Regions from separate parts of the Caballeronia sp. LjRoot31 genome, predicted to be linked through region 2. Evidence: riboswitches for the same ligand, from Rfam matches in the RefSeq annotation. Region 2 holds a riboswitch; the other holds the start of a gene.
The links. Region 2 has a riboswitch for manganese ahead of ACSQ8V_RS00850 (sodium:calcium antiporter). Riboswitches for the same ligand answer to the same signal wherever they lie in the genome.
Positions count from the first base shown of each region.

Region 1: it holds a riboswitch for manganese, as region 2 does, so the genes downstream of both, mntP (manganese efflux pump MntP) here and ACSQ8V_RS00850 (sodium:calcium antiporter) in region 2, are expected to answer to the same signal.

Region 1 is NZ_CAXURX020000002.1:2,232,732-2,243,714, forward strand. Features, by position in the region: gene ACSQ8V_RS28305 (cytochrome b) at 587-1,153, shown strand; gene mntP (manganese efflux pump MntP) at 1,441-2,010, opposite strand; yybP-ykoY riboswitch at 2,036-2,213, opposite strand; gene ACSQ8V_RS28315 (transglycosylase SLT domain-containing protein) at 2,549-3,142, shown strand; gene ACSQ8V_RS28320 (ATP-binding protein) at 3,361-5,550, opposite strand; gene ACSQ8V_RS28325 (hypothetical protein) at 5,689-6,069, opposite strand; gene ACSQ8V_RS28330 (hypothetical protein) at 6,347-6,691, opposite strand; gene ACSQ8V_RS28335 (response regulator) at 6,836-7,585, opposite strand; gene ACSQ8V_RS28340 (response regulator) at 7,844-8,602, shown strand; gene ACSQ8V_RS28345 (ATP-binding protein) at 8,728-10,029, shown strand; gene ACSQ8V_RS28350 (response regulator) at 10,016-10,983, opposite strand, start outside.
Region 2 is NZ_CAXURX020000001.1:187,936-198,918, forward strand. Features, by position in the region: gene can (carbonate dehydratase) at 1-402, opposite strand, end outside; gene aceK (bifunctional isocitrate dehydrogenase kinase/phosphatase) at 424-2,223, opposite strand; gene ACSQ8V_RS00835 (MerR family transcriptional regulator) at 2,364-2,828, opposite strand; gene ACSQ8V_RS00840 (MBL fold metallo-hydrolase) at 2,939-4,018, shown strand; gene ACSQ8V_RS00845 (ABC transporter substrate-binding protein) at 4,070-5,656, opposite strand; yybP-ykoY riboswitch at 5,904-6,081, shown strand; gene ACSQ8V_RS00850 (sodium:calcium antiporter) at 6,218-7,228, shown strand; gene fliT (flagellar protein FliT) at 7,371-7,670, opposite strand; gene fliD (flagellar filament capping protein FliD) at 7,692-9,272, opposite strand; gene ACSQ8V_RS00865 (flagellin) at 9,412-10,911, opposite strand.

The DNA of each region.
Region 1 (10,983 bases), on a different contig from region 2:
ATCCCGACGTCAATACGCTTGTTTCAAGGTGCACGGGGTATTCACTGCGGCGCGCACCGTCTGCCTGCTGGCAAGACGGCGGCTAGGGAATCAAGCGCGAACGTCCTGCCGGTCAGGCAGAGAAAAACTTCGAAGGTCGACTACTACAACTGTCCAAGGCATTAGCCCCGTTTGTTACGATGCCCGGATTCTAGGCGCGCGTTAAATGTCAAGTCAACCCCATTCGTTAAGCAGAGCAGAAATAGTTTTAACGCGTTGTCGATGCGTGGTTATTACATCCTTAAGACTTCATTTTTCGCACCAAAAGCAATACGCGGGCAATGTATGCGTAAGCATAATGAAACGAATTACTGGCTGACGTCGGCGTTGCTCCCGACTTAAAGGGAATGTCGATTGTGCTGCTTTTCACTGAGTTGAACGCCAGCTCGCTGCCGGCGATCTCTTAGTGGGTACACGCGTAGAACTGCCGCTCGTCGGATGAAACCAATCGGCGTATGGTGGAGTAACCCGTGGAGCACGCAATAAGGACACGCGTAAGGAAAAGGCGAGACACGGCCCGCGCCGCAATCAACCGAAGGAGGCGACCATGAACATCGCGAATTCGTCCGCCGCGCCGCTCGATGCAAGCGCCGGTGTGCTGCGTTATTCATCCGCGCAGATCGCTCTGCACTGGGTAATCGGGTTGGCGATCATCGTCATGCTCGGTATTGGCCTCTACATGGCCGGGCTGCCGAAAGGCCTCGCTTTCAAGTCGAGCCTGACCAACTTCCACAAGTCGCTCGGGATGACCGTCTTCCTGCTTGTGCTGATTCGCATCGTGGTTCGCCTGGTTGCAGGCCGGCCTCCGCTTCCCCCGATGCCAGCATGGCAACGCGTCGCCGCGAGCATGACCCAAGGTCTTTTATACGTGGCGATGATCGTCATGCCGCTGACGGGTTATCTCGGCTCGTCATTCAACAAGTTCAGCACGCGCTTCTGGGGCGTCCCGCTGCCAATGTGGGCCTGGGACGACCCCGGCTTGCGAAAGATTTTCTTCACGGTGCATATGGTCAGTGCCTGGGTGTTGATCGCGCTGATCGTTCTGCATGTAGCCGGTGCGCTCAAACATCAGTTGATGGACCGCGATCGACTGATGGAAAGGATGCTGCCATGACGAGGCCCGACAGATCCTTGAGTGACGGACACAGCAAGGGTCCCGTCGGATGAAAATGGAAATGCGTGGTTCGTCTGAACTATTTCGCAACCCTTATTAATTTATAAAAATCTCTGCCATGAACAATCCCCTCGTTTCGACGCGCGTCCTGGCATCGGCACTCGCTGCGCGGCTGCCGGCAAAGACCGCCGGACGTCCCCTCCATGCGAGGCATTGAACGCGGTCGCGGCAAGAATCTCCACGCACAAGAAGGAGCGCCTTGCCGCAGCCAACCGCAATCCGCTACTTCAACTCATATAGCCAAGATGCTCGGCCAGGATCACCGACCCGATAACAACAAGAATGAGCCCGCCCGCAATCTCCGCGCGCTGCCCCACGGCCTTGCCCAGAAAACGCCCGACCATCACGCCCAGGGTCACCATGATCAACGTCGCCAATCCGATAGTCGCGGCGGTCGACAAGATATTCACATCGATAAAAGCGAGTCCCGCTCCCACCGCCATCGCGTCGATACTCGTGGCGAACCCGGTGAACGCCAACAGCCAGAAACCGTGACTGTTGGGCTTCTCGACGTCCGGCGTGGGCGCGCGCAGGCCGGACGTGATCATACGTACGCCGAGCACGAGCAGCAGGCTGAACGCGATCCAGTGATCCCATGAGGCGACATACGGAGCGGCGGTCTTGCCGAGCGCCCAGCCAACCAGCGGCGTGATGGCTTCAATCACGCCGAAGATCAGGCCAGTACGAAGCGCCTCGCGAATCCGCGGACGATGCAGTGTGGCGCCCTTGCCGACCGCAGCGGCGAAGGCGTCCGTCGACATGGCGAAGGCGAGCAGGAGAGTAGAAGCAATATTCATGGGGATGTCAGGATGTCGTTATGGCATTCGGGTCGGGCGAGAACATGCGATGCAGCGGCGAGCCCGACCGGTCTCACCGACACATCGATGGTCTTGCCAACCCAAAAACTAACGGCTGCTCATGCCACGGTTCGATCGAACCAAGCGTGTTGACATGAGCGCTTCCAGCAAGTGGAAGCCGGCTACTCCCCAAAGACGGACGGAGGCTACCATGCCCGAAATGAATTTGTAAGCTTTCCCCGATAGGGCGAAGGGACACTCCCGGGCCGCTTCCGTCATGCCCACTGAGACGGATCAAGGCTCCGCACTGGTCCACACCGCGGACAAACCCAGATAATTTTGCCGGACGGCAAAGCTGTCACCAAAGTCCAGGCCAATACAACGCGGCCAGCCGAGAATGGCAAGCTTCCCGATCGAACCGCCGGGCAATGCCAATCGCCGACAGCGCCCAGACCCGCTCCCGCAATAGCAAACACATGATTTGCAAGGATTTTTCTCGTCGGTATAATGCGACCTTCCTTTCCAAGGCCACTTTCCCATGAGCAGACTCCTTTGGCTTGCTGCGCTGACGTTCGGCGCGATGCTAGGACCGGTGCAGGGCGCGGTGGCTCAGGAACGTGCCCCTGAAGCCGCCCAGCAAGACGCAGCAGCCAGCGACGCCACCGCCGAGGCCACTCATCAGGTCTCCCGCCTGATCTCCCAGAAGTTCGGCGTGGCGCGCGCAAAAGCGGAGCAGATTTCAGCCGCGGTCATGTCAGCCGCATCGAAATACTCGCTCCCTCCCGCCCTCCTCCTCGCCATCATCTCCGTTGAATCCCGCTTCAAGGAAAAAGCCCGAGGCGCCAATGGCGCAACCGGGCTGATGCAGGTCGTGCCGGCCGCTCACAGGCAGCTCGTGCGCAACATCGACTTGACGGAAGCAACCGCGAATATTGAAGCGGGATCGGCGATTCTTCACGGTTATGTCCAGTCCGCTCGCGGCGATGTGGGTGCGGCCCTGAAGAGCTACGGCGGTTCGAAAGCCTACGCGGAAAAAATCAGCCTGCGAGCCAAGGCGTTCGCTCCTCAATTCGGCTCCGATGCCGATGCCGGTACCGATGCCAACAGCAACACCGGAACGACCGGCGACTGACTCTCCGCTTCAGCGCTCTGCAGTAACGTAACCACCACCGATCAACTCCCTCTCATTGCCCGGCGCGAAGCGATCCTTGCTGATCCGGCAAAGGGCCGCCCTCACCTCCCATGGGCATCGATGAGGGAAACAATAATCCCATTGCCGCCGTCCCTGTCCGACTCGGGATGTCTCGGACTACTCAGCAATTTTTTCACGCCGAATACCGCACCGATGAGTTAGCGCAGCACCAGTTCCCGCAGTTCGTCGATATTAAACGGCTTCGCAAGAATGGTCACCCCGGTGTGACGCGCGCGCTCGAATTCGTCGGCATAACCGGTCATCAATACAATCCGTTGCAAGGGCCAGGTACCGCGCACTTTCTCAGCCAGGTCGATGCCGTTTAACCGGCCAGGCATTTGTATATCCGACAACACCAGGTCGAAGCGGCTGCCTTCGCTGAGCAGGTCGAAGGCTTTGTCGGCGGTGAGTTCGTGGCGCACATCGCAGCCAAAGGTGGCGAGCACCGCCGCCACACCCGCCGCCACTTCCTCGTTGTCTTCCACCAGCAAGATCGAACCCGGATGCAGCCGCGCGGGCGCAGCCTTGTCCGGCGAATCCAGCGTACCTGGCGAATCCGCCGGGTACGCCGCGTCGTCCGGCGCAGTCACCGGCACGGCGGATGGAGCGTGGTATCGGGGCAGATAAATCCGCACGGTCGTGCCGCGTCCCGGCACGCTGTCAAGGCGCGCGGTACCACCCGCCTGCTCGCATGCCGCCAGCACTTGCGCCAACCCCAGGCCCGTGCCCGAGCCGCTGAGCTTGGTCGTGAACAGCGGCTCGAATGCACGCCGTGCGGTCGTTTCGGGCATGCCCTCGCCGCTGTCGGTGAAGGCGAGCAGCGCATATTCGCCGTCGGGCAAAACGTTGTCGGCGGTCACGCGAACATTCTGGCTGCGGATGACAAAACGGCCGCCGTGGGGCATCGCATCGCGGGCATTCACAACAATGTTGATGATCGCGAACTCGAGTTCGGTAGCGTCCGCGCGAACCTGCCACATGTCCGGCGGCACGTGCACTTTCACCTGGACCTTCTCCCCCGCCGCCGTTTCGATCAGCCCGGCCGCCGCGGGCAGCCAGACAGCGAGGTCGATCGGCGCCTGCTTGAGCGGTTGCTTGCGTGCGACGCTGAGCAAGCGTCGTGCGAGCGCTTCGGCACCGGCGGTCGCGCGCTCCACTGCCAGGACTTCCCTTTCAAGCCCATTGAAATTCTTGCGCCGTGCAAGCTCCATATTCGCCGCCACCACCATCAGCAGGTTATTGAAGTCGTGCGCCACGTTGGCCACCAGATTGCCGAGCGCACCCATGCGCCGCAATTGCCGGCTGGATGCCTCGGCCGAAAGCCGCATGGCGACTTCCGCCTGCCAGCGCTCCCATGCAACCTGCTGGGCCCGCAACTGGCGCAGCGAAAACAGCACGAGCAGCCAGACCGCGATGCACGGCGCCGCCGTGATCACCGCGATCAACGTGTAGTACTGCCGCCATTGCGCGAGGATTGCGGAGGCTGGAATGGCGCTTGTCACGTAAAGCGGGTAGTCCCCCACACGACGAAACGCCACCACGCGCTCCACGCCGTCAATACTTGAGCGTATCCGCAAGCGCCCGAACAGTTCGTTGTTGCGCATGGCGCTGGTGAAAGCCGTGTCGTGAGCGTGGGTAATGCCGGCGCGGTTGGGCGGCTCGCGCACGAGAATGCCGCCGTCGCGGCGAAACAGGCCGACGCTCATGCCGGACTCACCATTCGACAGATCGCGATAGAAGCCCGCGAAATAATCGCGTTTGAGCGCGATCGACACGACGCCGGCAAAACGGCCGTCGTTCAGGCTGCGCCCGACGCTGGTCGTGAATACGTCGGCTTGCTGGACGCTGCCGAGGAGCGGCAGGGAAAAATAGGGGTCCGGGCGGATGGAGCGAGCAGCGGTAAAGTCCTCGCGATCGGCAATCGACACGGCCGGCACCGGAAAATAGCGGTTGCTGGCGAGCATCTCACCCGTCACGCCGAAAATGGTGATGCCCGCTACTTGGGCGAACGATTCGCCGATCGCGCTCAGGCGGTCGTGGATGGCTTTCTGATTTGCGTGGATCTGGGCGTCGTCGCTATCGGCGAGCATTTCGACAATACGCGTCGAGATTTCGCGGTTGAGGTCGAGCACCTTGACGGCTTGTTCATCGGCGACACGGGCCACGCGATCGGCAATGTCATTGGATTCGATCATGCGGCGCTGGTAATCGTAATAACCGTAGCCAAGCAGGAACACGATCGGAAAAAGGATCGATGCCGCCAGCACGACCAGCAGGATTCGCCGGGTCGCGGCGAAATTGCGTAACGGCAATGGCAAGTCGAGTGCGGCGGAATCCGAAGAGTGCAAAGCGTCAGGGCTCCAAGGTTGGTTCGCTCGCGCCAGGGTTGGTCAGCAACGCGCTCGGGGCGGATCTGCCGGCGCTCAGCGACCGGCAGAATCCGTCAGCCCGATTCCCCAAGGACCCAGGCGAAACACCCAACCCTGTTACTGCGGCTTTGACATTGTCCCACTACCATTTGGTGATGCAGCGGTCGAGTTGTTATTTGTGCTCGAACTATTCCCCATGTTAGGCGTGGAGCCTGTCCCGGTTCCCATCCCGCCGCCCACTGCGGTGCCTCCCGGCGCACCACTCATTCCCGCGCCGTTGGCGCCGCCGGCATTGGCTCCGCCCACCCCTCCTCCGCCGCCGCCCACGCCTGCACCACCGGCCGACCCGCCACCTGATGAACCACCGCCCGCACCGCCACCGCCTGCACCACCACCTGCGCCACCTCCCCCACCCGCCTGCGCATAAACACTGCCCGCACCACCCGACAGGCCCAGTACCAGCGCAGACACCAAAATCTTCTTCGTTACGTGTTTCATTGCAGCCTCCTTGAAATACCGTTGAGTGCGTTGCGCAGGACTGACGTCGCAACGCTCGCTCTCATTCCAGTGCAAGGGGCATGCCGCGCAAGCGGCTGTTCCACGGGCGGTAACGCTTGCCTGGCGGGCATTCCGGGGATCGTGGGCCAGCAGTATTTGTGACCTTGGATTGGTTTTTTGACCAGCTTTTGCCCCACACGTCGATTCGCGCGGGGACTCGGCAAAATAAAAAACCGGGCTTGGCGGCCCGGTTTTGTCATCTCGAAGTGATTCGGTTTTACCAGCCTTGTTGCTGGTAATAACCCTGCTGCGGCGGCGGTCCGCACGGTACATACGCACGGCGGTAATTATCGAAGCAGTATCCCGGCGGCGGGCCAGGTTGCGCGTAGGCTGGCTGTGCATAGACGGGTTGCGCATAGACCGGCTGATATACCGGCTGCGCATAGACAGGTTGTGCGTACGTCGGCTGAGCCACAGCGGCCCCCACCACCGCGCCAATCACCGCGCCGCCCAGCAGCGCGCCGACTACCGCACCACCGTCTCCGCCACCCCCGTGTGCGGACGCCTGACCTGACATGGCAAGACTTCCGGCCAACACCAACACTGCTGCTACGCGTTTCATTTGAGTTCTCCAGATCCCGCGGTCGGGACTATGGAACTGATCTTATGCGGGTACAGAAGAAATAACTGATGCAGTTGGTAACGGATCATTTCAGCGGATACATATTCACGAGCGGCTATTCACGCACAAGGGCCCGTGCGTCCTTCACGCCTCGGTCGATGCCCGCCGGATAGCACGCTCCACCGCGCCGGTCTCGCCGTGCGGCACGAAGATGTAGCCCTGTCCCCAGACCGTCTGGACATAGCGCGGATCGGATGGATCGGCTTCCAGCAAGCGTCTCAGCCGCCATATGGATACGTCGAGGCTACGGTCCCGGTACGTTCCCGCCTGACCGCGCAGCTTCTCGTTCAATTGCGCACGCGTGAGCACGACCATCTCGTTTTTCACGAAGATCTTCAGCGTGGCGAATTCACCGGAACGCAATGGCACACGTTCGCCGTTGTGACGCAGTTCACGCGCGGCAAAATCGACTTCATAGGGACCGAAGCGATAAGGCGGCCGGTCCTCCGGCGCACCGGGCGACGCCGCGTCGCGACGTCTCAGGACCGTGCGGATGCGGGCGAGCAGTTCGCGTGGATCGAAGGGTTTGGCGAGGTAATCGTCCGCGCCCAGTTCGAGACCGATCACGCGGTCGATCACATCCGAGCGCGCCGTGAGGAAGATCACGGGAATGTCGTCGCCCGCCGCCCGCAATTCGCGCAACGCACTGATGCCGTCCAGCTCCGGCATCATCACGTCGAGCACGACGATGGATGGCCGCTCGACGTCAAGACGTCGTTTAAGCCCCGTACCGTCGTGCAGCACCGACACTGCAAGGCCATTGCCTTGCAGGTATTCGCGAACGAGGTCGCGCACTACGGGGTCGTCGTCGACGAGAAGAACATGATGGGTCATGCGATTCATTCTAAGACGCCGACACGCCTTTTCGCGACGCTGATTCCTTTCCGCTTCTTTCATCGAATTGCACGGAAAACGAGGGCTCGATACGTAGGATCAAAGCGCCGAGCCGCCCGGGTCAACGCATACGGGCTTTTCAAGCCGCCCCGTCGGGTCATTTTGCGGGAGCTTCGAGTAAGAATCGGTAACCATCTTTGAGTGGATGATTGAGTGGATGAAAAACCGTACTTTTACGATGCCAGCTAAAATTTCACCATGACTACATCTGTATTGATCGTCGATGACGACCCGGCGGTATGCGACCTGCTCAGCCGCTTCCTGAAAGCGCGCGGACTGGACGTTTCCGTCCTTCACGATGGCGCCGGCCTGCGCCGGGAGCTGGAATATGTACGCCCGTCCATCGTGGTGCTCGACGTCATGATGCCGGGCATGGATGGCCTCGCTGCGCTGCGCCAGGTGCGCGCCGCCGGTGACGACATCCCCGTGATCTTCGTCACCGCGCGCGACAGCGTGACGGACAAGGTGGAAGGGCTGGAACTCGGCGCGGACGATTACCTGCCGAAACCCTTCGACCCGCGCGAACTGCTCGCCCGTATAGACACCGTGCTGCGGCGGCGCGCGCCCGCATCAACAGGACGGCCGGAAGCCTGCGCGAGCGAACGCTTCGGCCGCTTCGAGCTCGACTTCGTCACGCGTGCGCTGGTGAGCGGCAACGAGCGCGTTTCGCTGCGCGACAGCGAATTCGCGTTGCTCAAGGTGCTCGTAAGGCATCCGTACAAAGTCCTGTCCCGCGTGCTGATCCACGATCTTGTACATCGCGACGACAGCACCTTCAGCGACCGCAGCCTCGACGTGCCAATCTGGCGGTTGCGCAGAATCATCGAGGAAGATCCGGCCAGCCCGCGCCATGTGCAGACGGTGCGCGGCCAGGGTTATGTGTTCATTCCCGATCCCGACGGCGCGCGCAACACGCAGCCGGCGCCCGCCACGCCCGATCACGCGTCTACGGTATGAGACTCTTCGGCACGGCGCGGGGTCACGATTCACGCGGCGGCAAACTCGTCCGCGCCGGGTCAGCTCGCGTCTGGAATCGCAACGGATCGGGTCGCGGCAATCCGTTCAACACGCTGTTCGGTCGCATGGCGCTTATTTCGCTGGTCGTGCTGTTTGCCGTGCAGGCCTGCTGGTTTGCGGTGCTCACCGTGCAGCGGCCGCATCACGACGCGGAAGGTTACGCGCGTGGATTGATGCTTGTACTCGCCGCAGCCAACGACGACGCGCGTCAAGGCGTGCGGCTCGCGCCCGCGTTGAGCGTGCAGTTGGTGTTGTCATCGAACCTGCCCGAAGGCATCACGCTGCGCGAGCCCGACAACGGTCCTGTCGTGCATTTGTTGCGTGAGTTGAGGAACGTGCTGCCGCCGGGCACGCGCCTCGCCGTCGATGGCCCCCGGCACGCGCAGCGTCTCTGGGTGCGTTATCCGAACAGTCCGAACTGGATCGTGACGCCGGTCGACCTGCCGCCCGCGCCGCCTATCCTGATTGAATCGGTGGGTATGTTGCTGGCGGCGGTCATCCTGTCGCTGGTCGCGGCGTGGCAATTGCAGCGGCCGTTGTCGCGCGTGGCGCAAGGCGCGCGTCAGTTCGGCGCGGGCGAGCGGCCGGTCCCGGTAGACGAGCGTGGACCGCGTGAGCTACGCGACCTGATCCGCGCGTTCAACCAGATGATGCGGCGGATCAACGACGCCGACGACGAGAAAGCCGTCATGCTCGCCGGCATCGCGCATGATCTGAAAGCGCCGCTCACCCGGCTAAAGCTGCGGGCGAGCGTCCTGGTGCAGGACGACGCCGAGCGCTCGCATTTCATTCGCGACATCGACTCCCTGACGCGCATCGTGCAGCAGTTCCTGGAATTCGCGGCCAACGCGCCGACGAGCGGACCGGCTATCAACGTGGACGGTTTTCTCGCGGAGCAGTTTGCGCAGGACGAAGCAGGAGACACGCCCCTGTTCCGCCTCGACCTGGGCGCCGGCGACGCATTTCACTTGCCGCGCACCTTGCTGGACCGGCTGGTGACCAATCTGGTCGATAACGCGCTGGAACACGGCGCCCCGCCCGTCGACATCAGCACGGGCAAGCGCAACGGCGAGTGGTTCATCACGGTGCGCGATTACGGCGAGGGGATCCCGCCCGAGCGTCTGGACGATGCCCGCAAGCCGTTTGTGCGCCTGGACCCGGCGCGCGCGGGCGATGGTCATTGCGGACTGGGACTCGCCATCGTCGGACGCCTCGCGCACGAACTTGGCGGCCGCTGCGATATCGGCAACGCGGCCGACGGTGGCCTCAGCGTGAGGATCGTCATTCCAATGGCCGAACCCGCCCGCGTGGGCTGCGCCGCGGCTTTACACACCGGCGGCGTGCCCGAGGCCGTCATGGCTTCCTGAACACCGCCTGTTCGAGTTCATCGAAGTTGAATGGCTTCGGCAGCAGGGTCGCGCCGCTCAGCTCGTCGCCAAGCTCAGCCGCAATGCCCGTCCCATAACCCGATGCCAGCACCACATGCACGCGCGGCTGCAAACGCTTCATCGCGCGTGCCAGGTCGAGGCCCGACATGCCGGGCATGCGGACATCGGTGAGCAGGACATCGAATAATTGCTGGGCGATCAGGTCAAGCGCGGCCTGTGCACTGTCCACCGCCAGCACTTTCGCGTCGAGCAATTCCAGCAGTTCGCGCGTCGCTTCGCGGGTGTTGGCGTCGTCCTCCACAATCAGGACCCGTAGTGGCTGAGGCTCAAGCGGCTCAGGCAGCTCAGGCGCGCCGGGCGCGTGAGGCACCTCCGGCGAGGCCGGCATATCGGGCGCGTCATAAACCCGCGTGCGGAACATCCAGCGCACCTTGCGGGCCAGTGCATCCCGTCGATACGGCTTGCTGATCAACGCCACCCCCGGATCGAGCCGGCCACCGTGCACGATCGCGTTTTCGGTGTAGCCCGATGTGAACAGCACTTCCATCGCCGGCAGCATTTCCTTCGCGCGCCGAGCCAGTTCGACGCTGCGCATCGGCCCCGGCATCACGACGTCGCTGAACAGCAAATCGACGTGCACGCCGCTTTCGAGCACACTCAGCGCGCTCTGGGCATCCACGGCTTTGAGCACCCGGTAACCCAGCTGGGTCAGCATGTCCACGGCGGTCGCGCGCACGTTCGGATCGTCCTCCACCACCAGGATCGTTTCCCTGCCGCCCGTCACCGGATCATTCGCGGCTTCCACGCGCACAGCCTCGTCTTCCATCGAGCGCGGCAGATAAAGCTTGACCGTCGTACCGTGCCCCGGCTCGCTATAGAGCTTGATATGGCCACCGGTCTGCTTCATGAAGCCATACACCATGCTCAAGCCCA
Region 2 (10,983 bases):
CAGCCAGTTATCGGCCAGGCCGACGCGCCGGCTCACGAGCGCCGCGCCTACGCCGGAACAGCCGTAGTGCCCGACGACCATGATGTGCTTGACCTTCAGCAGGTCGACCGCGAACTGGATCACGGACAGGCAGTTGAGGTCCGAGTGAACGACCACGTTCGCGATGTTCCTGTGCACGAACACCTCGCCCGGCGGCAAGCCGATGATCTGGTTGGCCGGCACGCGCGAGTCCGAGCAGCCGATCCACAGATATTCGGGCGCTTGCTGGTGCGCGAGGCGAGAGAAGTATTCGGCGTCTTCCGAGAGCTTGCGATCGACCCACTTCAGGTTGTTATCGAACAGGTGCGAGAGCGGGTTGTTGTCCTGGCTTTCAGGTGCGTCGGTGTCGTTGATGTTGGGCATGGCATTCAGTGCGGATAGGTTTCATGCGGCGCGTGCTGCGGGTGCGCCGTCCAGAAAACGCTCAGGATAACGAACGCAAAAACGGACGCTGCGTTCATACGGGAAGAAGTCGGCGAGTTCGCCGTTAAGGATCTGTTCCTTATGCTTTTGCCAGAGAGCGGGGTCGAAGAAATCGGCGTGATGTTTCATGAACACGTCGCGCACGCGCGGGTCGCCGAGCAGGAATGTGTCGTAGGTTTCGGGGAAGATGTCATGCGGCCCGACGGTGTACCACGGCTCGCCCGACATCTCGTCTTCCTCATTGCGCGCTTGCGGCACTCGGCGCACATTGCAGTCGGTCAGGTACTCAATTTCGTCGTAGTCGTAGAACACCACGCGGCCGTGGCGCGTGACGCCGAAATTCTTGTAGAGCATGTCGCCGGGGAAGATGTTCGCCTGGATCAGTTCCTTGATCGCGTCGCCATATTCCTTGATGCCGTGCTCGATCTCCGACAGCGTGCCGTTCTGCAAATACAGGTTCAACGGCGTCATGCGGCGCTCGATGTACAGATGCCTGATCACGAGGTTATCGCCTTCGTATTCGATCATTGAAGGGACCTCTTTGGTGAGCTCTTTCAGCAGCGCATCGTCGAGGCGCGACAGCGGCAACGCGACGCTGGAATATTCGAGCGTATCGGCCATGCGTCCGAGCCGGTCATGGCGTTTGACGAGCTGATATTTGTCCTGGATCTTCTTGCGTGTGGTTTCCTTCGGCGGTGGGAAGGTGTCCTTGATCAGCTTGAACACATATGGAAACGAAGGCAGCGTGAACACCAGCATCACAAGCCCCTTGATGCCGGGCGCGATGACGAATTTATCGCTGGAATGCGACAGGTGATGCAACAAGTCGCGATAAAACAGGTTCTTGCCTTGCTTCTGCAATCCCACCGACGTATAGATTTCCGCCTTCGGTTTGCCCGGCATGATCGAGCGCAGGAACTGCACGTACGCCGACGGCACTTCCATATCCACGAGGAAGTACGAATGCGAGAAGCTGAAGATGATTAGCAGTTGTTCGCGCTGCAGCAGGACCGTATCGAGCGCGAGCAGGCCGGGTAATGCGTGACGCACGGGCACGGCGAAAGGCACCACGAGATCACCGTTGATGATCCGGCCCACTATGTACGCCGCCTTGTTGCGAAAGAACAGCGACGACAGCACGTGAATCTGAAAGTTAGGCGCAGCCTTGAACTCGCCGAACGCTTCGGTAATGGCTTGCATCACGCATTGAACGTCGCGCTGCAAATCCTCGAACGGCGGCTCAAGCTGGAAGTTCGTCACGATCCGCTCCAGCGTCGCGGCGAGCCCGTCTTTACTCGGGTAATACGCGCGATAGGTCGGCTTGGCCGCGAGTTCGTCGTTCTCGATGTACTCCGTCGAAATAGCCGGCCGCACGAAAATAAAGTCGTTGTTGAAGTACGAGCGATGCAGGATCTTGCAGCACACTGAATTGAAGAACGTTTCCGCGCACTCGGGTTGCCGGTGCGACGTCAGCAAGCCGATGTAATGCAACTTGATCTGCTGCCAGATTTCATCGTCTATGTGCTCGGCGTCGTACTCGTCTTCCAGACGCATCACGCACTCTTCCACCCGATCGTCGTACGAGGTGATGCGCTCACGCGCGAGCCGCTGCAGCGCGTGCCAGTCGCCGGCCTCGAATAGCCCCTTCGCCGCGATGGCCGCATCGCGAAACACGCGATAGTGACGGTCGAAGCCTTCGAGCAGCGTTTCCGCGACATCGAAGCCAATCTGCGACGACAGTAACTTGGGAAAGTGGTTCATATCGACCCTGCACTTCGTGTGGTGTCGCGTGACGTGGTGACGTTATCTATAAGTGTCAGACCGGGCTTTGAATCCGGCCGACATTGTATCGCCGGACGTTTTTGGTTCGTGAGCGAAGGCAGTCCTTGCCTGTTACGAACTCACGGCACCTTCGCGCTTTTCTTCCCGCTTGTATCCGCGGATTCAGTCGCCATTGCCGCCTTGCGCGTGCGTTTTTCAGCGTTCGTTGAAAGCAGTGCACGCCCTTGCGCTTCGTACACGGCGAGCTCGGCGAGCGTTGCGTTCAGGTCGTCCAGTTGCCGCTCCAAAACTGCACGATGCGCCGCGATGGTGTCGAGAAACGCATGCAACTGGGTGTCGGTCCCGGTCGGTGAATCATAGAGATCGAGCAGCCTCCTCACCTCCAGCAACGTGAACCCAAGCCGCTTGCCGCGCAGCGTCAGCTTGAGCCGCGTGCGCTCGCGCGCCGAATATACGCGGCGCATGCCGTTCGTTCCTTCGCGCGCCGGCGTGAGCAACCCCTGGTTCTCATAGAACCGGATCGCGCGCGGCGTGATCTCGAATTCGCGTGCCAGTTCGGTGATGGTGTAGCGCGTGTCTGTCATTGAAATTACAAGGTTCCCAGCGCTTTTCTGAAGTCGACGTTAAAATGCAGGTTAACGTTAGCGTCAACTTGGCGGCAATGCAACCACTGACAACCCGGAGAGCCGACCGCATGAACCCGCTCGAACAGCAACTCGATTACGTTTTCGCAGACCGTCTTCCTGAGAGCGGCCACGCGATGGAAGTCACGCCCGGCGTGTTCTGGGTGCGCATGCCGTTGCCGTTTGCGCTCGATCACATCAATCTATGGGTTATGCGTGACGAGATCGACGGCGTGGCGGGCTGGACCATTATCGATTGCGGCATTTCAGACGAAACGATCCGGGCGAACTGGGAGCGCACCTTCGACACGCTGCTCGACGGCCTGCCGGTGCTGCGCGTGCTTGTCACGCATTGCCACCCAGACCACCTCGGTCTTGCAGACTGGATCTGCAATGGCGGCGAGAAGAAACGATGGGACCCGGTCAGGCTCTGGATGTCGCTAGGCGAGTACGCCATGGGCCGCGTGATGTCGGCCGGCGATGGCTCCGACGCGGGCGGCGAGCGCGCCGCGCGGCACTTCTCCCGGCATGGGATGACGGACCCGGCATCGCTCGAAGCGCTGCGCAAGCGCGATACGTATTACCCGAAGCTCGTGCCATCTATTCCGCCGGTTTATCGTCGCCTGCGGGATGGTGACAAGGTCAAGATTGGCGGCCGTGAGTGGGAAGTGGTGACAGGGTTCGGCCATTCCCCTGAACATTGCGCGTTCTTCTGCGCTCAGACGAAGGTGCTGATTTCCGGCGACATGGTGCTGCCGCGCATCTCGACTAACGTCTCGGTGTTTGCTATTGAACCGGAGGGCAATCCGCTCGCGCTGTTCCTCGGTTCACTGGGCCGCTACGAATCTCTTCCCGCCGATACCCTCGTGCTCCCTTCGCATGGCAAGCCGTTTCGGGGCATGCATACGCGCATCGGGCAGCTTCGGGATCATCACGCTGCGCGGCTGCAGGAAGTGCGCGAGGCCTGCGCGATCAAACCGCAAAGCGCCGCTGACATTGTCCCGCTCATGTTCAAGCGTCCGCTCGATGTACACCAGATGACATTCGCACTCGGCGAAGCGCTGGCGCATTTGCATTTGCTCTGGCTTGCGGGCGAACTCGTTCGTCATACCCATGATGAAGACGGCGTGATCCGTTTCTCGCCCAAGTAAAAAAAGCCGGGCGTTTGCGCGCCCGGCTTCTTCAGTGAATCAAGGCAACGACTATTGAACCACGACGGTAGCGAAGTTCTGCCGTCCGAACGGACTCACTCGATATCCGCTGACATTGCCGCGCGTGATTGCCGACGCGGTCGGATAGCCAAGCGGAATCCACAGCGCCTGGTCATGGATAATCTGTTGCGCTTCGGTATAAGCCTTGGTTCGCTTGCCTATATCTGCGGTTGCCTTGCCTTCATCGATTAACCGGTCGAGCGTTGGATCGCAGAAGCGCGCGAAGTTGATACCCGAGCGCACTGCGGCGCAGCTAAATAGCGGCGATAGATAGTTATCCGGATCACCGTTGTCGCCGGCCCAGCCCATGAACAACATGTCGTGCTGACCCTGCTTCGCTTCCTTGATCAGCTCACCCCATTCGATTATTTTTACCTGGGCCTTCACGCCGATCTTCGCCAGATCCGCCTGCAGCAACTCGGCGCCCACCTTCGGATTCGGGTTCAGCACGCTGCCGTTCGGACGCACCCAGATTGTCGTGTCGAAACCATTTGGGAAGCCTGCGTCGGCGAGCAGCTTCTTCGCGCGATCGACTGAATACGGATACGGCGTGATTTGCTTGTCATAGCTCCACGTGTTAGGCGGGTACGGATTCACAGCGGGCGTGGCCGTGTTTTCGAAGACGGTCTTCAGGTACGTCGTACGATCAAAGGCGATGTTCAACGCCTGACGCACCTTGGGGTTATCGAGCGGCTTTTTCTGTGTGTTCAATGCGACGAACGCCGTCATGAACGCCGGCGTCTCGACCACTTTCAATGAACTGTCCTTCTGCGCGTCGAGTACGTCCTGCGGTTTCGGCGACAACGCGATCTGGCATTCACCGGCCTTGATTTTCTGCGCGCGCACGGACGCGTCGGGCGTGATGGCGTAGATCAGCCGGTCCACTTTAGGCTTCGCTCCCCAGTACGTCGGGTTGACGTCGTAACGGATCACGGCGTCTTTCGTGTAGCTCTTCAGCACGAACGGACCGGTGCCGATCGGCTTCGCGTTCAGGTCGGTTTCGTGGCCGGCCTTGAGCAACTGGCCGGCATATTCGGCCGAATAGATCGATGCAAAGCCCATGGTGAGGATGGGCACGAAGGTCGCGTTCGGCGTGTTGAGCTCGAACTTGACCGTGTTGTCATCGACTTTGGAGACGGACTTGATCAGCTTGACCAGACCCATGGACTGCGCGTGCGGGAAGCCGCTCGCACCCGCCACCTTGTGCCACGGATTGCTGTCGGAGAGCATGCGGTCAAAGGAGAACACCACGTCGTCGGCGCTCAGTTTTCTCGACGGCGTGAAGTAGTCCGTAGTCTGGAACGCCACGTTCGGCCGCAGATGAAACGTGTAGGTCAGGCCGTCGGGACTCACGTCCCATTTCTCGGCGAGCGCGGGCGTGACCTTTTTCGCGACTTCATCGTAGGAGACTAGCGTGTTGAAGATCACATCCGCCGATGCGTTGGTCGTCACCAGCGAATTGAATTGCACGACGTCGAAGCCATCCGGGCTCGACTCGGTGCACACAGTGAGCGGTTTCGCGATCGCGAGCACCGGCGCGATGGCCAGTACAGCGGCTGCGAGCATTCTGAAGCGCATGGGATCTCCCGTTACGAACGTGGTCGTCAGTGTTAGTTAGTCAGTCAGACGTTTCTTGTTTGGCAGTTGCAGCTTATTGTACGGTGGGCTTCGTCGGACGCGCCCGTGCAACGAATGGGCCTGCGGGGCCGTAGCTTACTGAACCGTTATTTCCGCTACAACGACCGATTCGGGATGTGCATATGGGCTTGTGACAGTTTTTTGAACATCCCGGCGGCCGGTTGCCTAATCCACCGACGCACGCTAAACTCGTGGCCGTCTTTGGGGAGTAGCCTTCCTTCCGCAATGGGAGGAGGACGCGTCAACATACTCGGCTTGTTAGCCGTGGCGCGTTCGACCGGTCAGGTTTGGCGAGACCATGGGTGCATCTTGTCGTTCACGGTCGGACGGCGCGGGATTGCACCCTGGTTCGCTGACGTCCGACCGTGAAATCATCGTGTCTCCAAAACAAAAACACCCTACATCCGCCCCAGGCCATATCTCGAGTTCGCCGGTTTCTCCGCCGTTGTTCTGCCACTCCCATTGCGTCACCTGCTCGCCGGCTTCATCGCGAGGTGCCGCATGACGCTGCTTTTCCTGCAACTCGCGCTGATGCTCGTGGTGATCCTGGCGGCATCGGAACTCTTCACCAACGCGCTCGAACATCTCGGCGAAAAGCTCGGCATCTCCGAAGGGGTCACCGGTTCGCTGTTCGCGGCTATCGGCACGGCGCTGCCGGAAACCACCGTGCCGATCATCGCGTTGATGGGCGGCACGGCCAGCCGCGCGGTGAACGAGGAGATCGGCGTGGGCGCGATCCTCGGCGCGCCATTGATGCTGGCGACCTTGTCGACGTGCCTGATGGCCGTCGCCGTGCTCAAGACGCGGGGCCTCAAAGGGATCGTTGCGCCCGAACATAGCGGCTTCACCCGCGATCTCAACTTTTTCCTCTGTGCTTTCCTGATCGCGGCGGCCGCCATGTTCGTGCCGCATCACGCATGGCAAGTGCGCGCGCTGTTTGCCGCGGGACTGGTCGGCGTGTATGTCACGTATGTGGTGACGACGTTCCGTGCGTCCGCCAGTCTTGTCGAAAAGGGCCACGGCACCGAGGCGCCCGAGCGGCTGCTGATCTCGCGCTTCGGGTTGCCCACCTCGCTTGCGAGCATCGTCTTGCAGATGATTCTGGGCGTGGTGTTGCTGGTTGGCGGTGCGAAGGGGTTTATCGCCGGCGTGGAAGGGGTCTCGCGGGTGCTGGGGATATCGGCGTTGCTGCTCTCGCTGATCATCATTCCGATCGCAACCGAACTGCCCGAGAAGGTCAACAGCATCATCTGGGCGCGGCGCGGCAAGGATACGCTGGCGTTCGGCAACATCACCGGCGCAATGGTGTTCCAGGGGACGCTGCTGCCCGGTATCGGCATCATGCTGACGCCGTGGGAGCCGCGCGTGGAGGTGATGACGGGCGTTTTTATCACGCTCGCGGCGGCTGCGTGGCTGCGTTTCAACGCGAAGAAGGGCGGGGTCGTGCTGTGGGCGCTGCTGGTGAACGGCGGGCTTTACGCGCTGTATCTGGCGCTGACGCTGGGGCGCTAGCCCATAAGAAAACACCCCGGAAGCACGTACGTGCCCGGGGTGTTGAAGTGGCCAAAGCGCTGAGCGCTTAGTTCTTATTGTTGTCTTTTCAGAGTCAGAGGAAGATTAAGGCGGCTTACCGGCCTCGGCCTCGCTCTCCCCATCAGAACCTGGCGGCCTGGTGATACTTGCTGGCCGCCTTGACCTTGTTCATCGCCGAACTGTATTCGATCTGCAATTCCGATTGCGTTGTCTTCGCGTCGGCGGCAATGGCGGCATCGATTGCCTGGATCCGCTTGATCACGTCCATGGCCGTGGCGTCCTGTTCCGGCGTCAACTCCATGAAAAGCGGTGTCCGCTCCTCGGTCAGGCTGGCCGCTTCCTGCCAGTCCGCCATGGCTGCCGCATGCTGGATCGCGAGCGTCAACTCAAGCAGGCGGTCGATCAGACTGTTCTGTTCCATGTCGATTTATCCTTGCCCCAATCAGCTGTTGTTGGCCGATGCCAGCGCACCCGCGCTATCGGCGCCGCCGAACAGTTGCGTCAGGTATTGCGAGTTGTTGTTCATCGTCGCCATCAGCGTATTGAGCGCCGTGAACTGCGCCTGGTACTGGCTGGTGAGCTGCGCCGTGTAGGCGGTCAAGGTGGTTTGCTGCGTCGCGATGCTCGCAAGGTCCGTGTTTACCGCTGCCTGGCTGTTCGAAATCAGGCCGCCCGTGGCCAGAAACGAGTTCAGGCTGGTCGTCATCTGTGCGGCCACGCCGGTCGTCTGATTGAATAGAGCCGCAACCCCGGACGGGTTGCTTTGGAGCGCGGCGGCGAGCTTGGTGGAATCGATCACCAGTGAGCCCGCTGGCTGCGTCGCGGTGGCTTGTCCCTGTAGCGTGATCCCGATCGCTCCCAGCGAGATGGTCGAATTGCCGTTCGGCACGCCGCTGTCGATAATGCCCGCCAGCGTGTTCTGGATGGTCGTAAGCATTGGGTTGGTGGCCAACGCGCCGCCTTGCGTGCTCGCTGCCGCCGAGTTGTCGTTGCCCACCTGGCCGTAGGTGGTGACAAGCGTGTTGTAGAGACTGACGAAGCTGTTGATCGCGGTGGATGCCGACGAAGTGTTTTGTGCCACGGTCAGCGTCTGCGGCGTGCCGGGCGGCGTACCGATTGCGGCAGCGGTGAGGTTCAGCGTGACACCCTGGAGTGCCGTGGTCACCGTGTTGCTGGAACTGGTTGCTGCGGTCCCGTCGATCGAGAACGCGGCGTCTTGTGCGGACGCGGTTTGCGTCCACGCGCCCGCGCTCGTGTTCACCGCCGACGTGAATGTCGATGCAGCCCCGCTGGTGCCGGGCGTGGACGTGACGCCGAGGCTGGACAGGCCGGCATCGCCCGCCACGCCGGTTACTGCAACATTGATCGTGTTCGATGCGCCCGTAGCCGTCGATCGCAGGACCAGGTGTGCGCCGTCCGTGCCGGTGACGACCGTGGCCGTGACGCCGGGATTATTTGCCGAGGAGTTGATGGCGCTGGCAATGCCGCTCACCGTGTTGTCCGTCGACGTGATGGCGACGCTCATCGACTTGCCGCCGACCGAGATATTCATCGTGCCGGTGCCGAGCGCCGTCGTGCTGCCGAACGCGGCCGACGAGAGTGTTTGCGCGCTGGCAATTTGCGTGACCGCGACAGAATAGGAGCCTGCCGACGCGGTGGTGTCGGCGGATGCCGTCAGTCCGGTACCGTCCGCCGTCGCCGTGAACTGGCCCAGGGCGCTGCCGTTGGATAGCGAAGCAATGCCGGCCTGCAACGCGCCGAGCGCCGCCTGCAACGCGCCGATGGCCGAAAGTTGGGTGTTGTCGTTCGTCTGTTGTGCGGAGAGCGTGCCGGTTTGGCCTGCCACCTTTGCATTGACGAGGCTCGTGACCAGCGACGAGACATCCAGCGACGAATTGCCCGTGGAACCGCTGATGATGGATTGCGCGGCGGCCGCTTCGGCTGCGGCGGACGCCGCGGCGGTGGCGGCTGCTGTGGCCGCGGCCGAGCCGGCCGAGCCGGAGGCGCTGGGAATCGTCGACATTGAGATGCTCCGTACGTCGGTTTTGCTTTCGAGCCTGAATGATAAACGTTTGTAAAACGTGTAGGGGAGGCAGGCCTCCCCGGAAAACGGATTGGGCAGACGCGTCTTGCGACGCGCCTGCCGTTACTACTTAAGGCTATTACTGGAGAAGCTTCAGAACTTGCTGCGGCAACGAGTTAGCTTGTGCCAGCACCGAGATACCGGCTTGTTGCAGCACTTGAGCCTTGCTCAGGTTAGCCGTTTCCTGTGCGAAGTCGGCGTCCGTGATTTGCGACTGAGCACCGGACAAGTCGGTCGACTGCGATTGCTGCGCCGCGGACAGCGACGTGAAACGGTTTTGAGCCGCACCCAGGGTTGCCTGGATGTTGTTGACCGTTGCGAGCGCGTTGTCGATCGATTCCATTGCAGCGTTCGCGCCGTTCGTCGTGCTGACGTTGATGTTGGCAACCGTCGGGGGTGCATTGTTAGAATTCACCGCCGAGATACCTGCCACTGCGGCGCTCGGGTTCGCACCGCCGGAGAAGCCCGCGACACTCGACAACGCACCGGTGAACCCCAAAATGCCGCCAACCGTCGCTGTTGCGCCAGTTTGGGTGAACAGAGCTGCCACGGCAGGCGCGCCAAGTGCGGCCCCGTTCTGGTCGGTGAACGTGAAATTGCCGGTCCCATCGGTCTTGACGGTAATCGCTGTGATAGACGCACCGGTCGTGATTGCTGCGCCGTTCGCGTCTAAACTCAGCCCACTAATTGTTCCAAGCGTAAGACCAGCAGCGCCCGGAGCGGCCGTGCTTTTCGCAGCGTTCGCTGCGTTCAACGCCGTCAGCGCCGTGCCCGCAGTGGCCAGTGAGGCAGCCTGCGTTGCGGCACCCGAAAGGGCACCTTGCGGGACCAGGGTCAACGCCGTGCCGGTACCGGTGGTGCCACTGAGCGCACCGAACAGAGCGGTGGAAACTGAGCCAGACAGTGTCTGGTTGTTCTGGTCGGTGAACGTGAAGCCGCCCTTACCGTCTGCGAGAACGTTAATCGTCGTGATCGCCGGCGTCGCCCCTGCGGCAGCTGCGGCGCCAGTGCTATCCAGAGACAGACCGGAGAGCGAGCCCAGCGTTGCGCCTGATGCCGGAAGTCCCGTACCGAGTTGCGCTGCGGACACGCCATTGCTCAGATTCAGGCTGATCGTTTGACCGACGTTCGCGCCGATCTGGAAGCTGACATTACCCGCAGAGCCGTCCAGCACGTTCTTGCCGTTGTAGTTCGTTTGCGAAGCCACGCGGCTTACTTCAGCGATCTGCTGCGCCACTTCCTGTTGCAGTGCCGCCTGGTCGCTTGCCGACAGCGAGCCGCTCGATGCCTGCACCGCCAACGTACGAATGGTTTGCAAGCTCGACGTGATCTGCGCCAGACCGCTCGATGCCGTTTGGATCATCGAAACGCCGTCGTTCGCGTTCGACACGCCTTGATTCAGGCCGTTGATCTGCGTTTGCATGCGGTTCGAGATCGCCAGACCTGCTGCATCGTCTGCCGCGCTGTTGATGCGCTTGCCCGACGACAGACGCGTAATAGCTTGCGACAGTGCGCTTTGCGACGTGTTCAAGTTTTGCTGAGCGACCAGCGAGTTAAGATTGCTATTGATGCTAAGCATTTGGATTTCTCCTGAAAGAACTAAAAGGGCTGTTTTTGGCTACTGCACGGTCCTGTTGCATGGCGGTTCCGA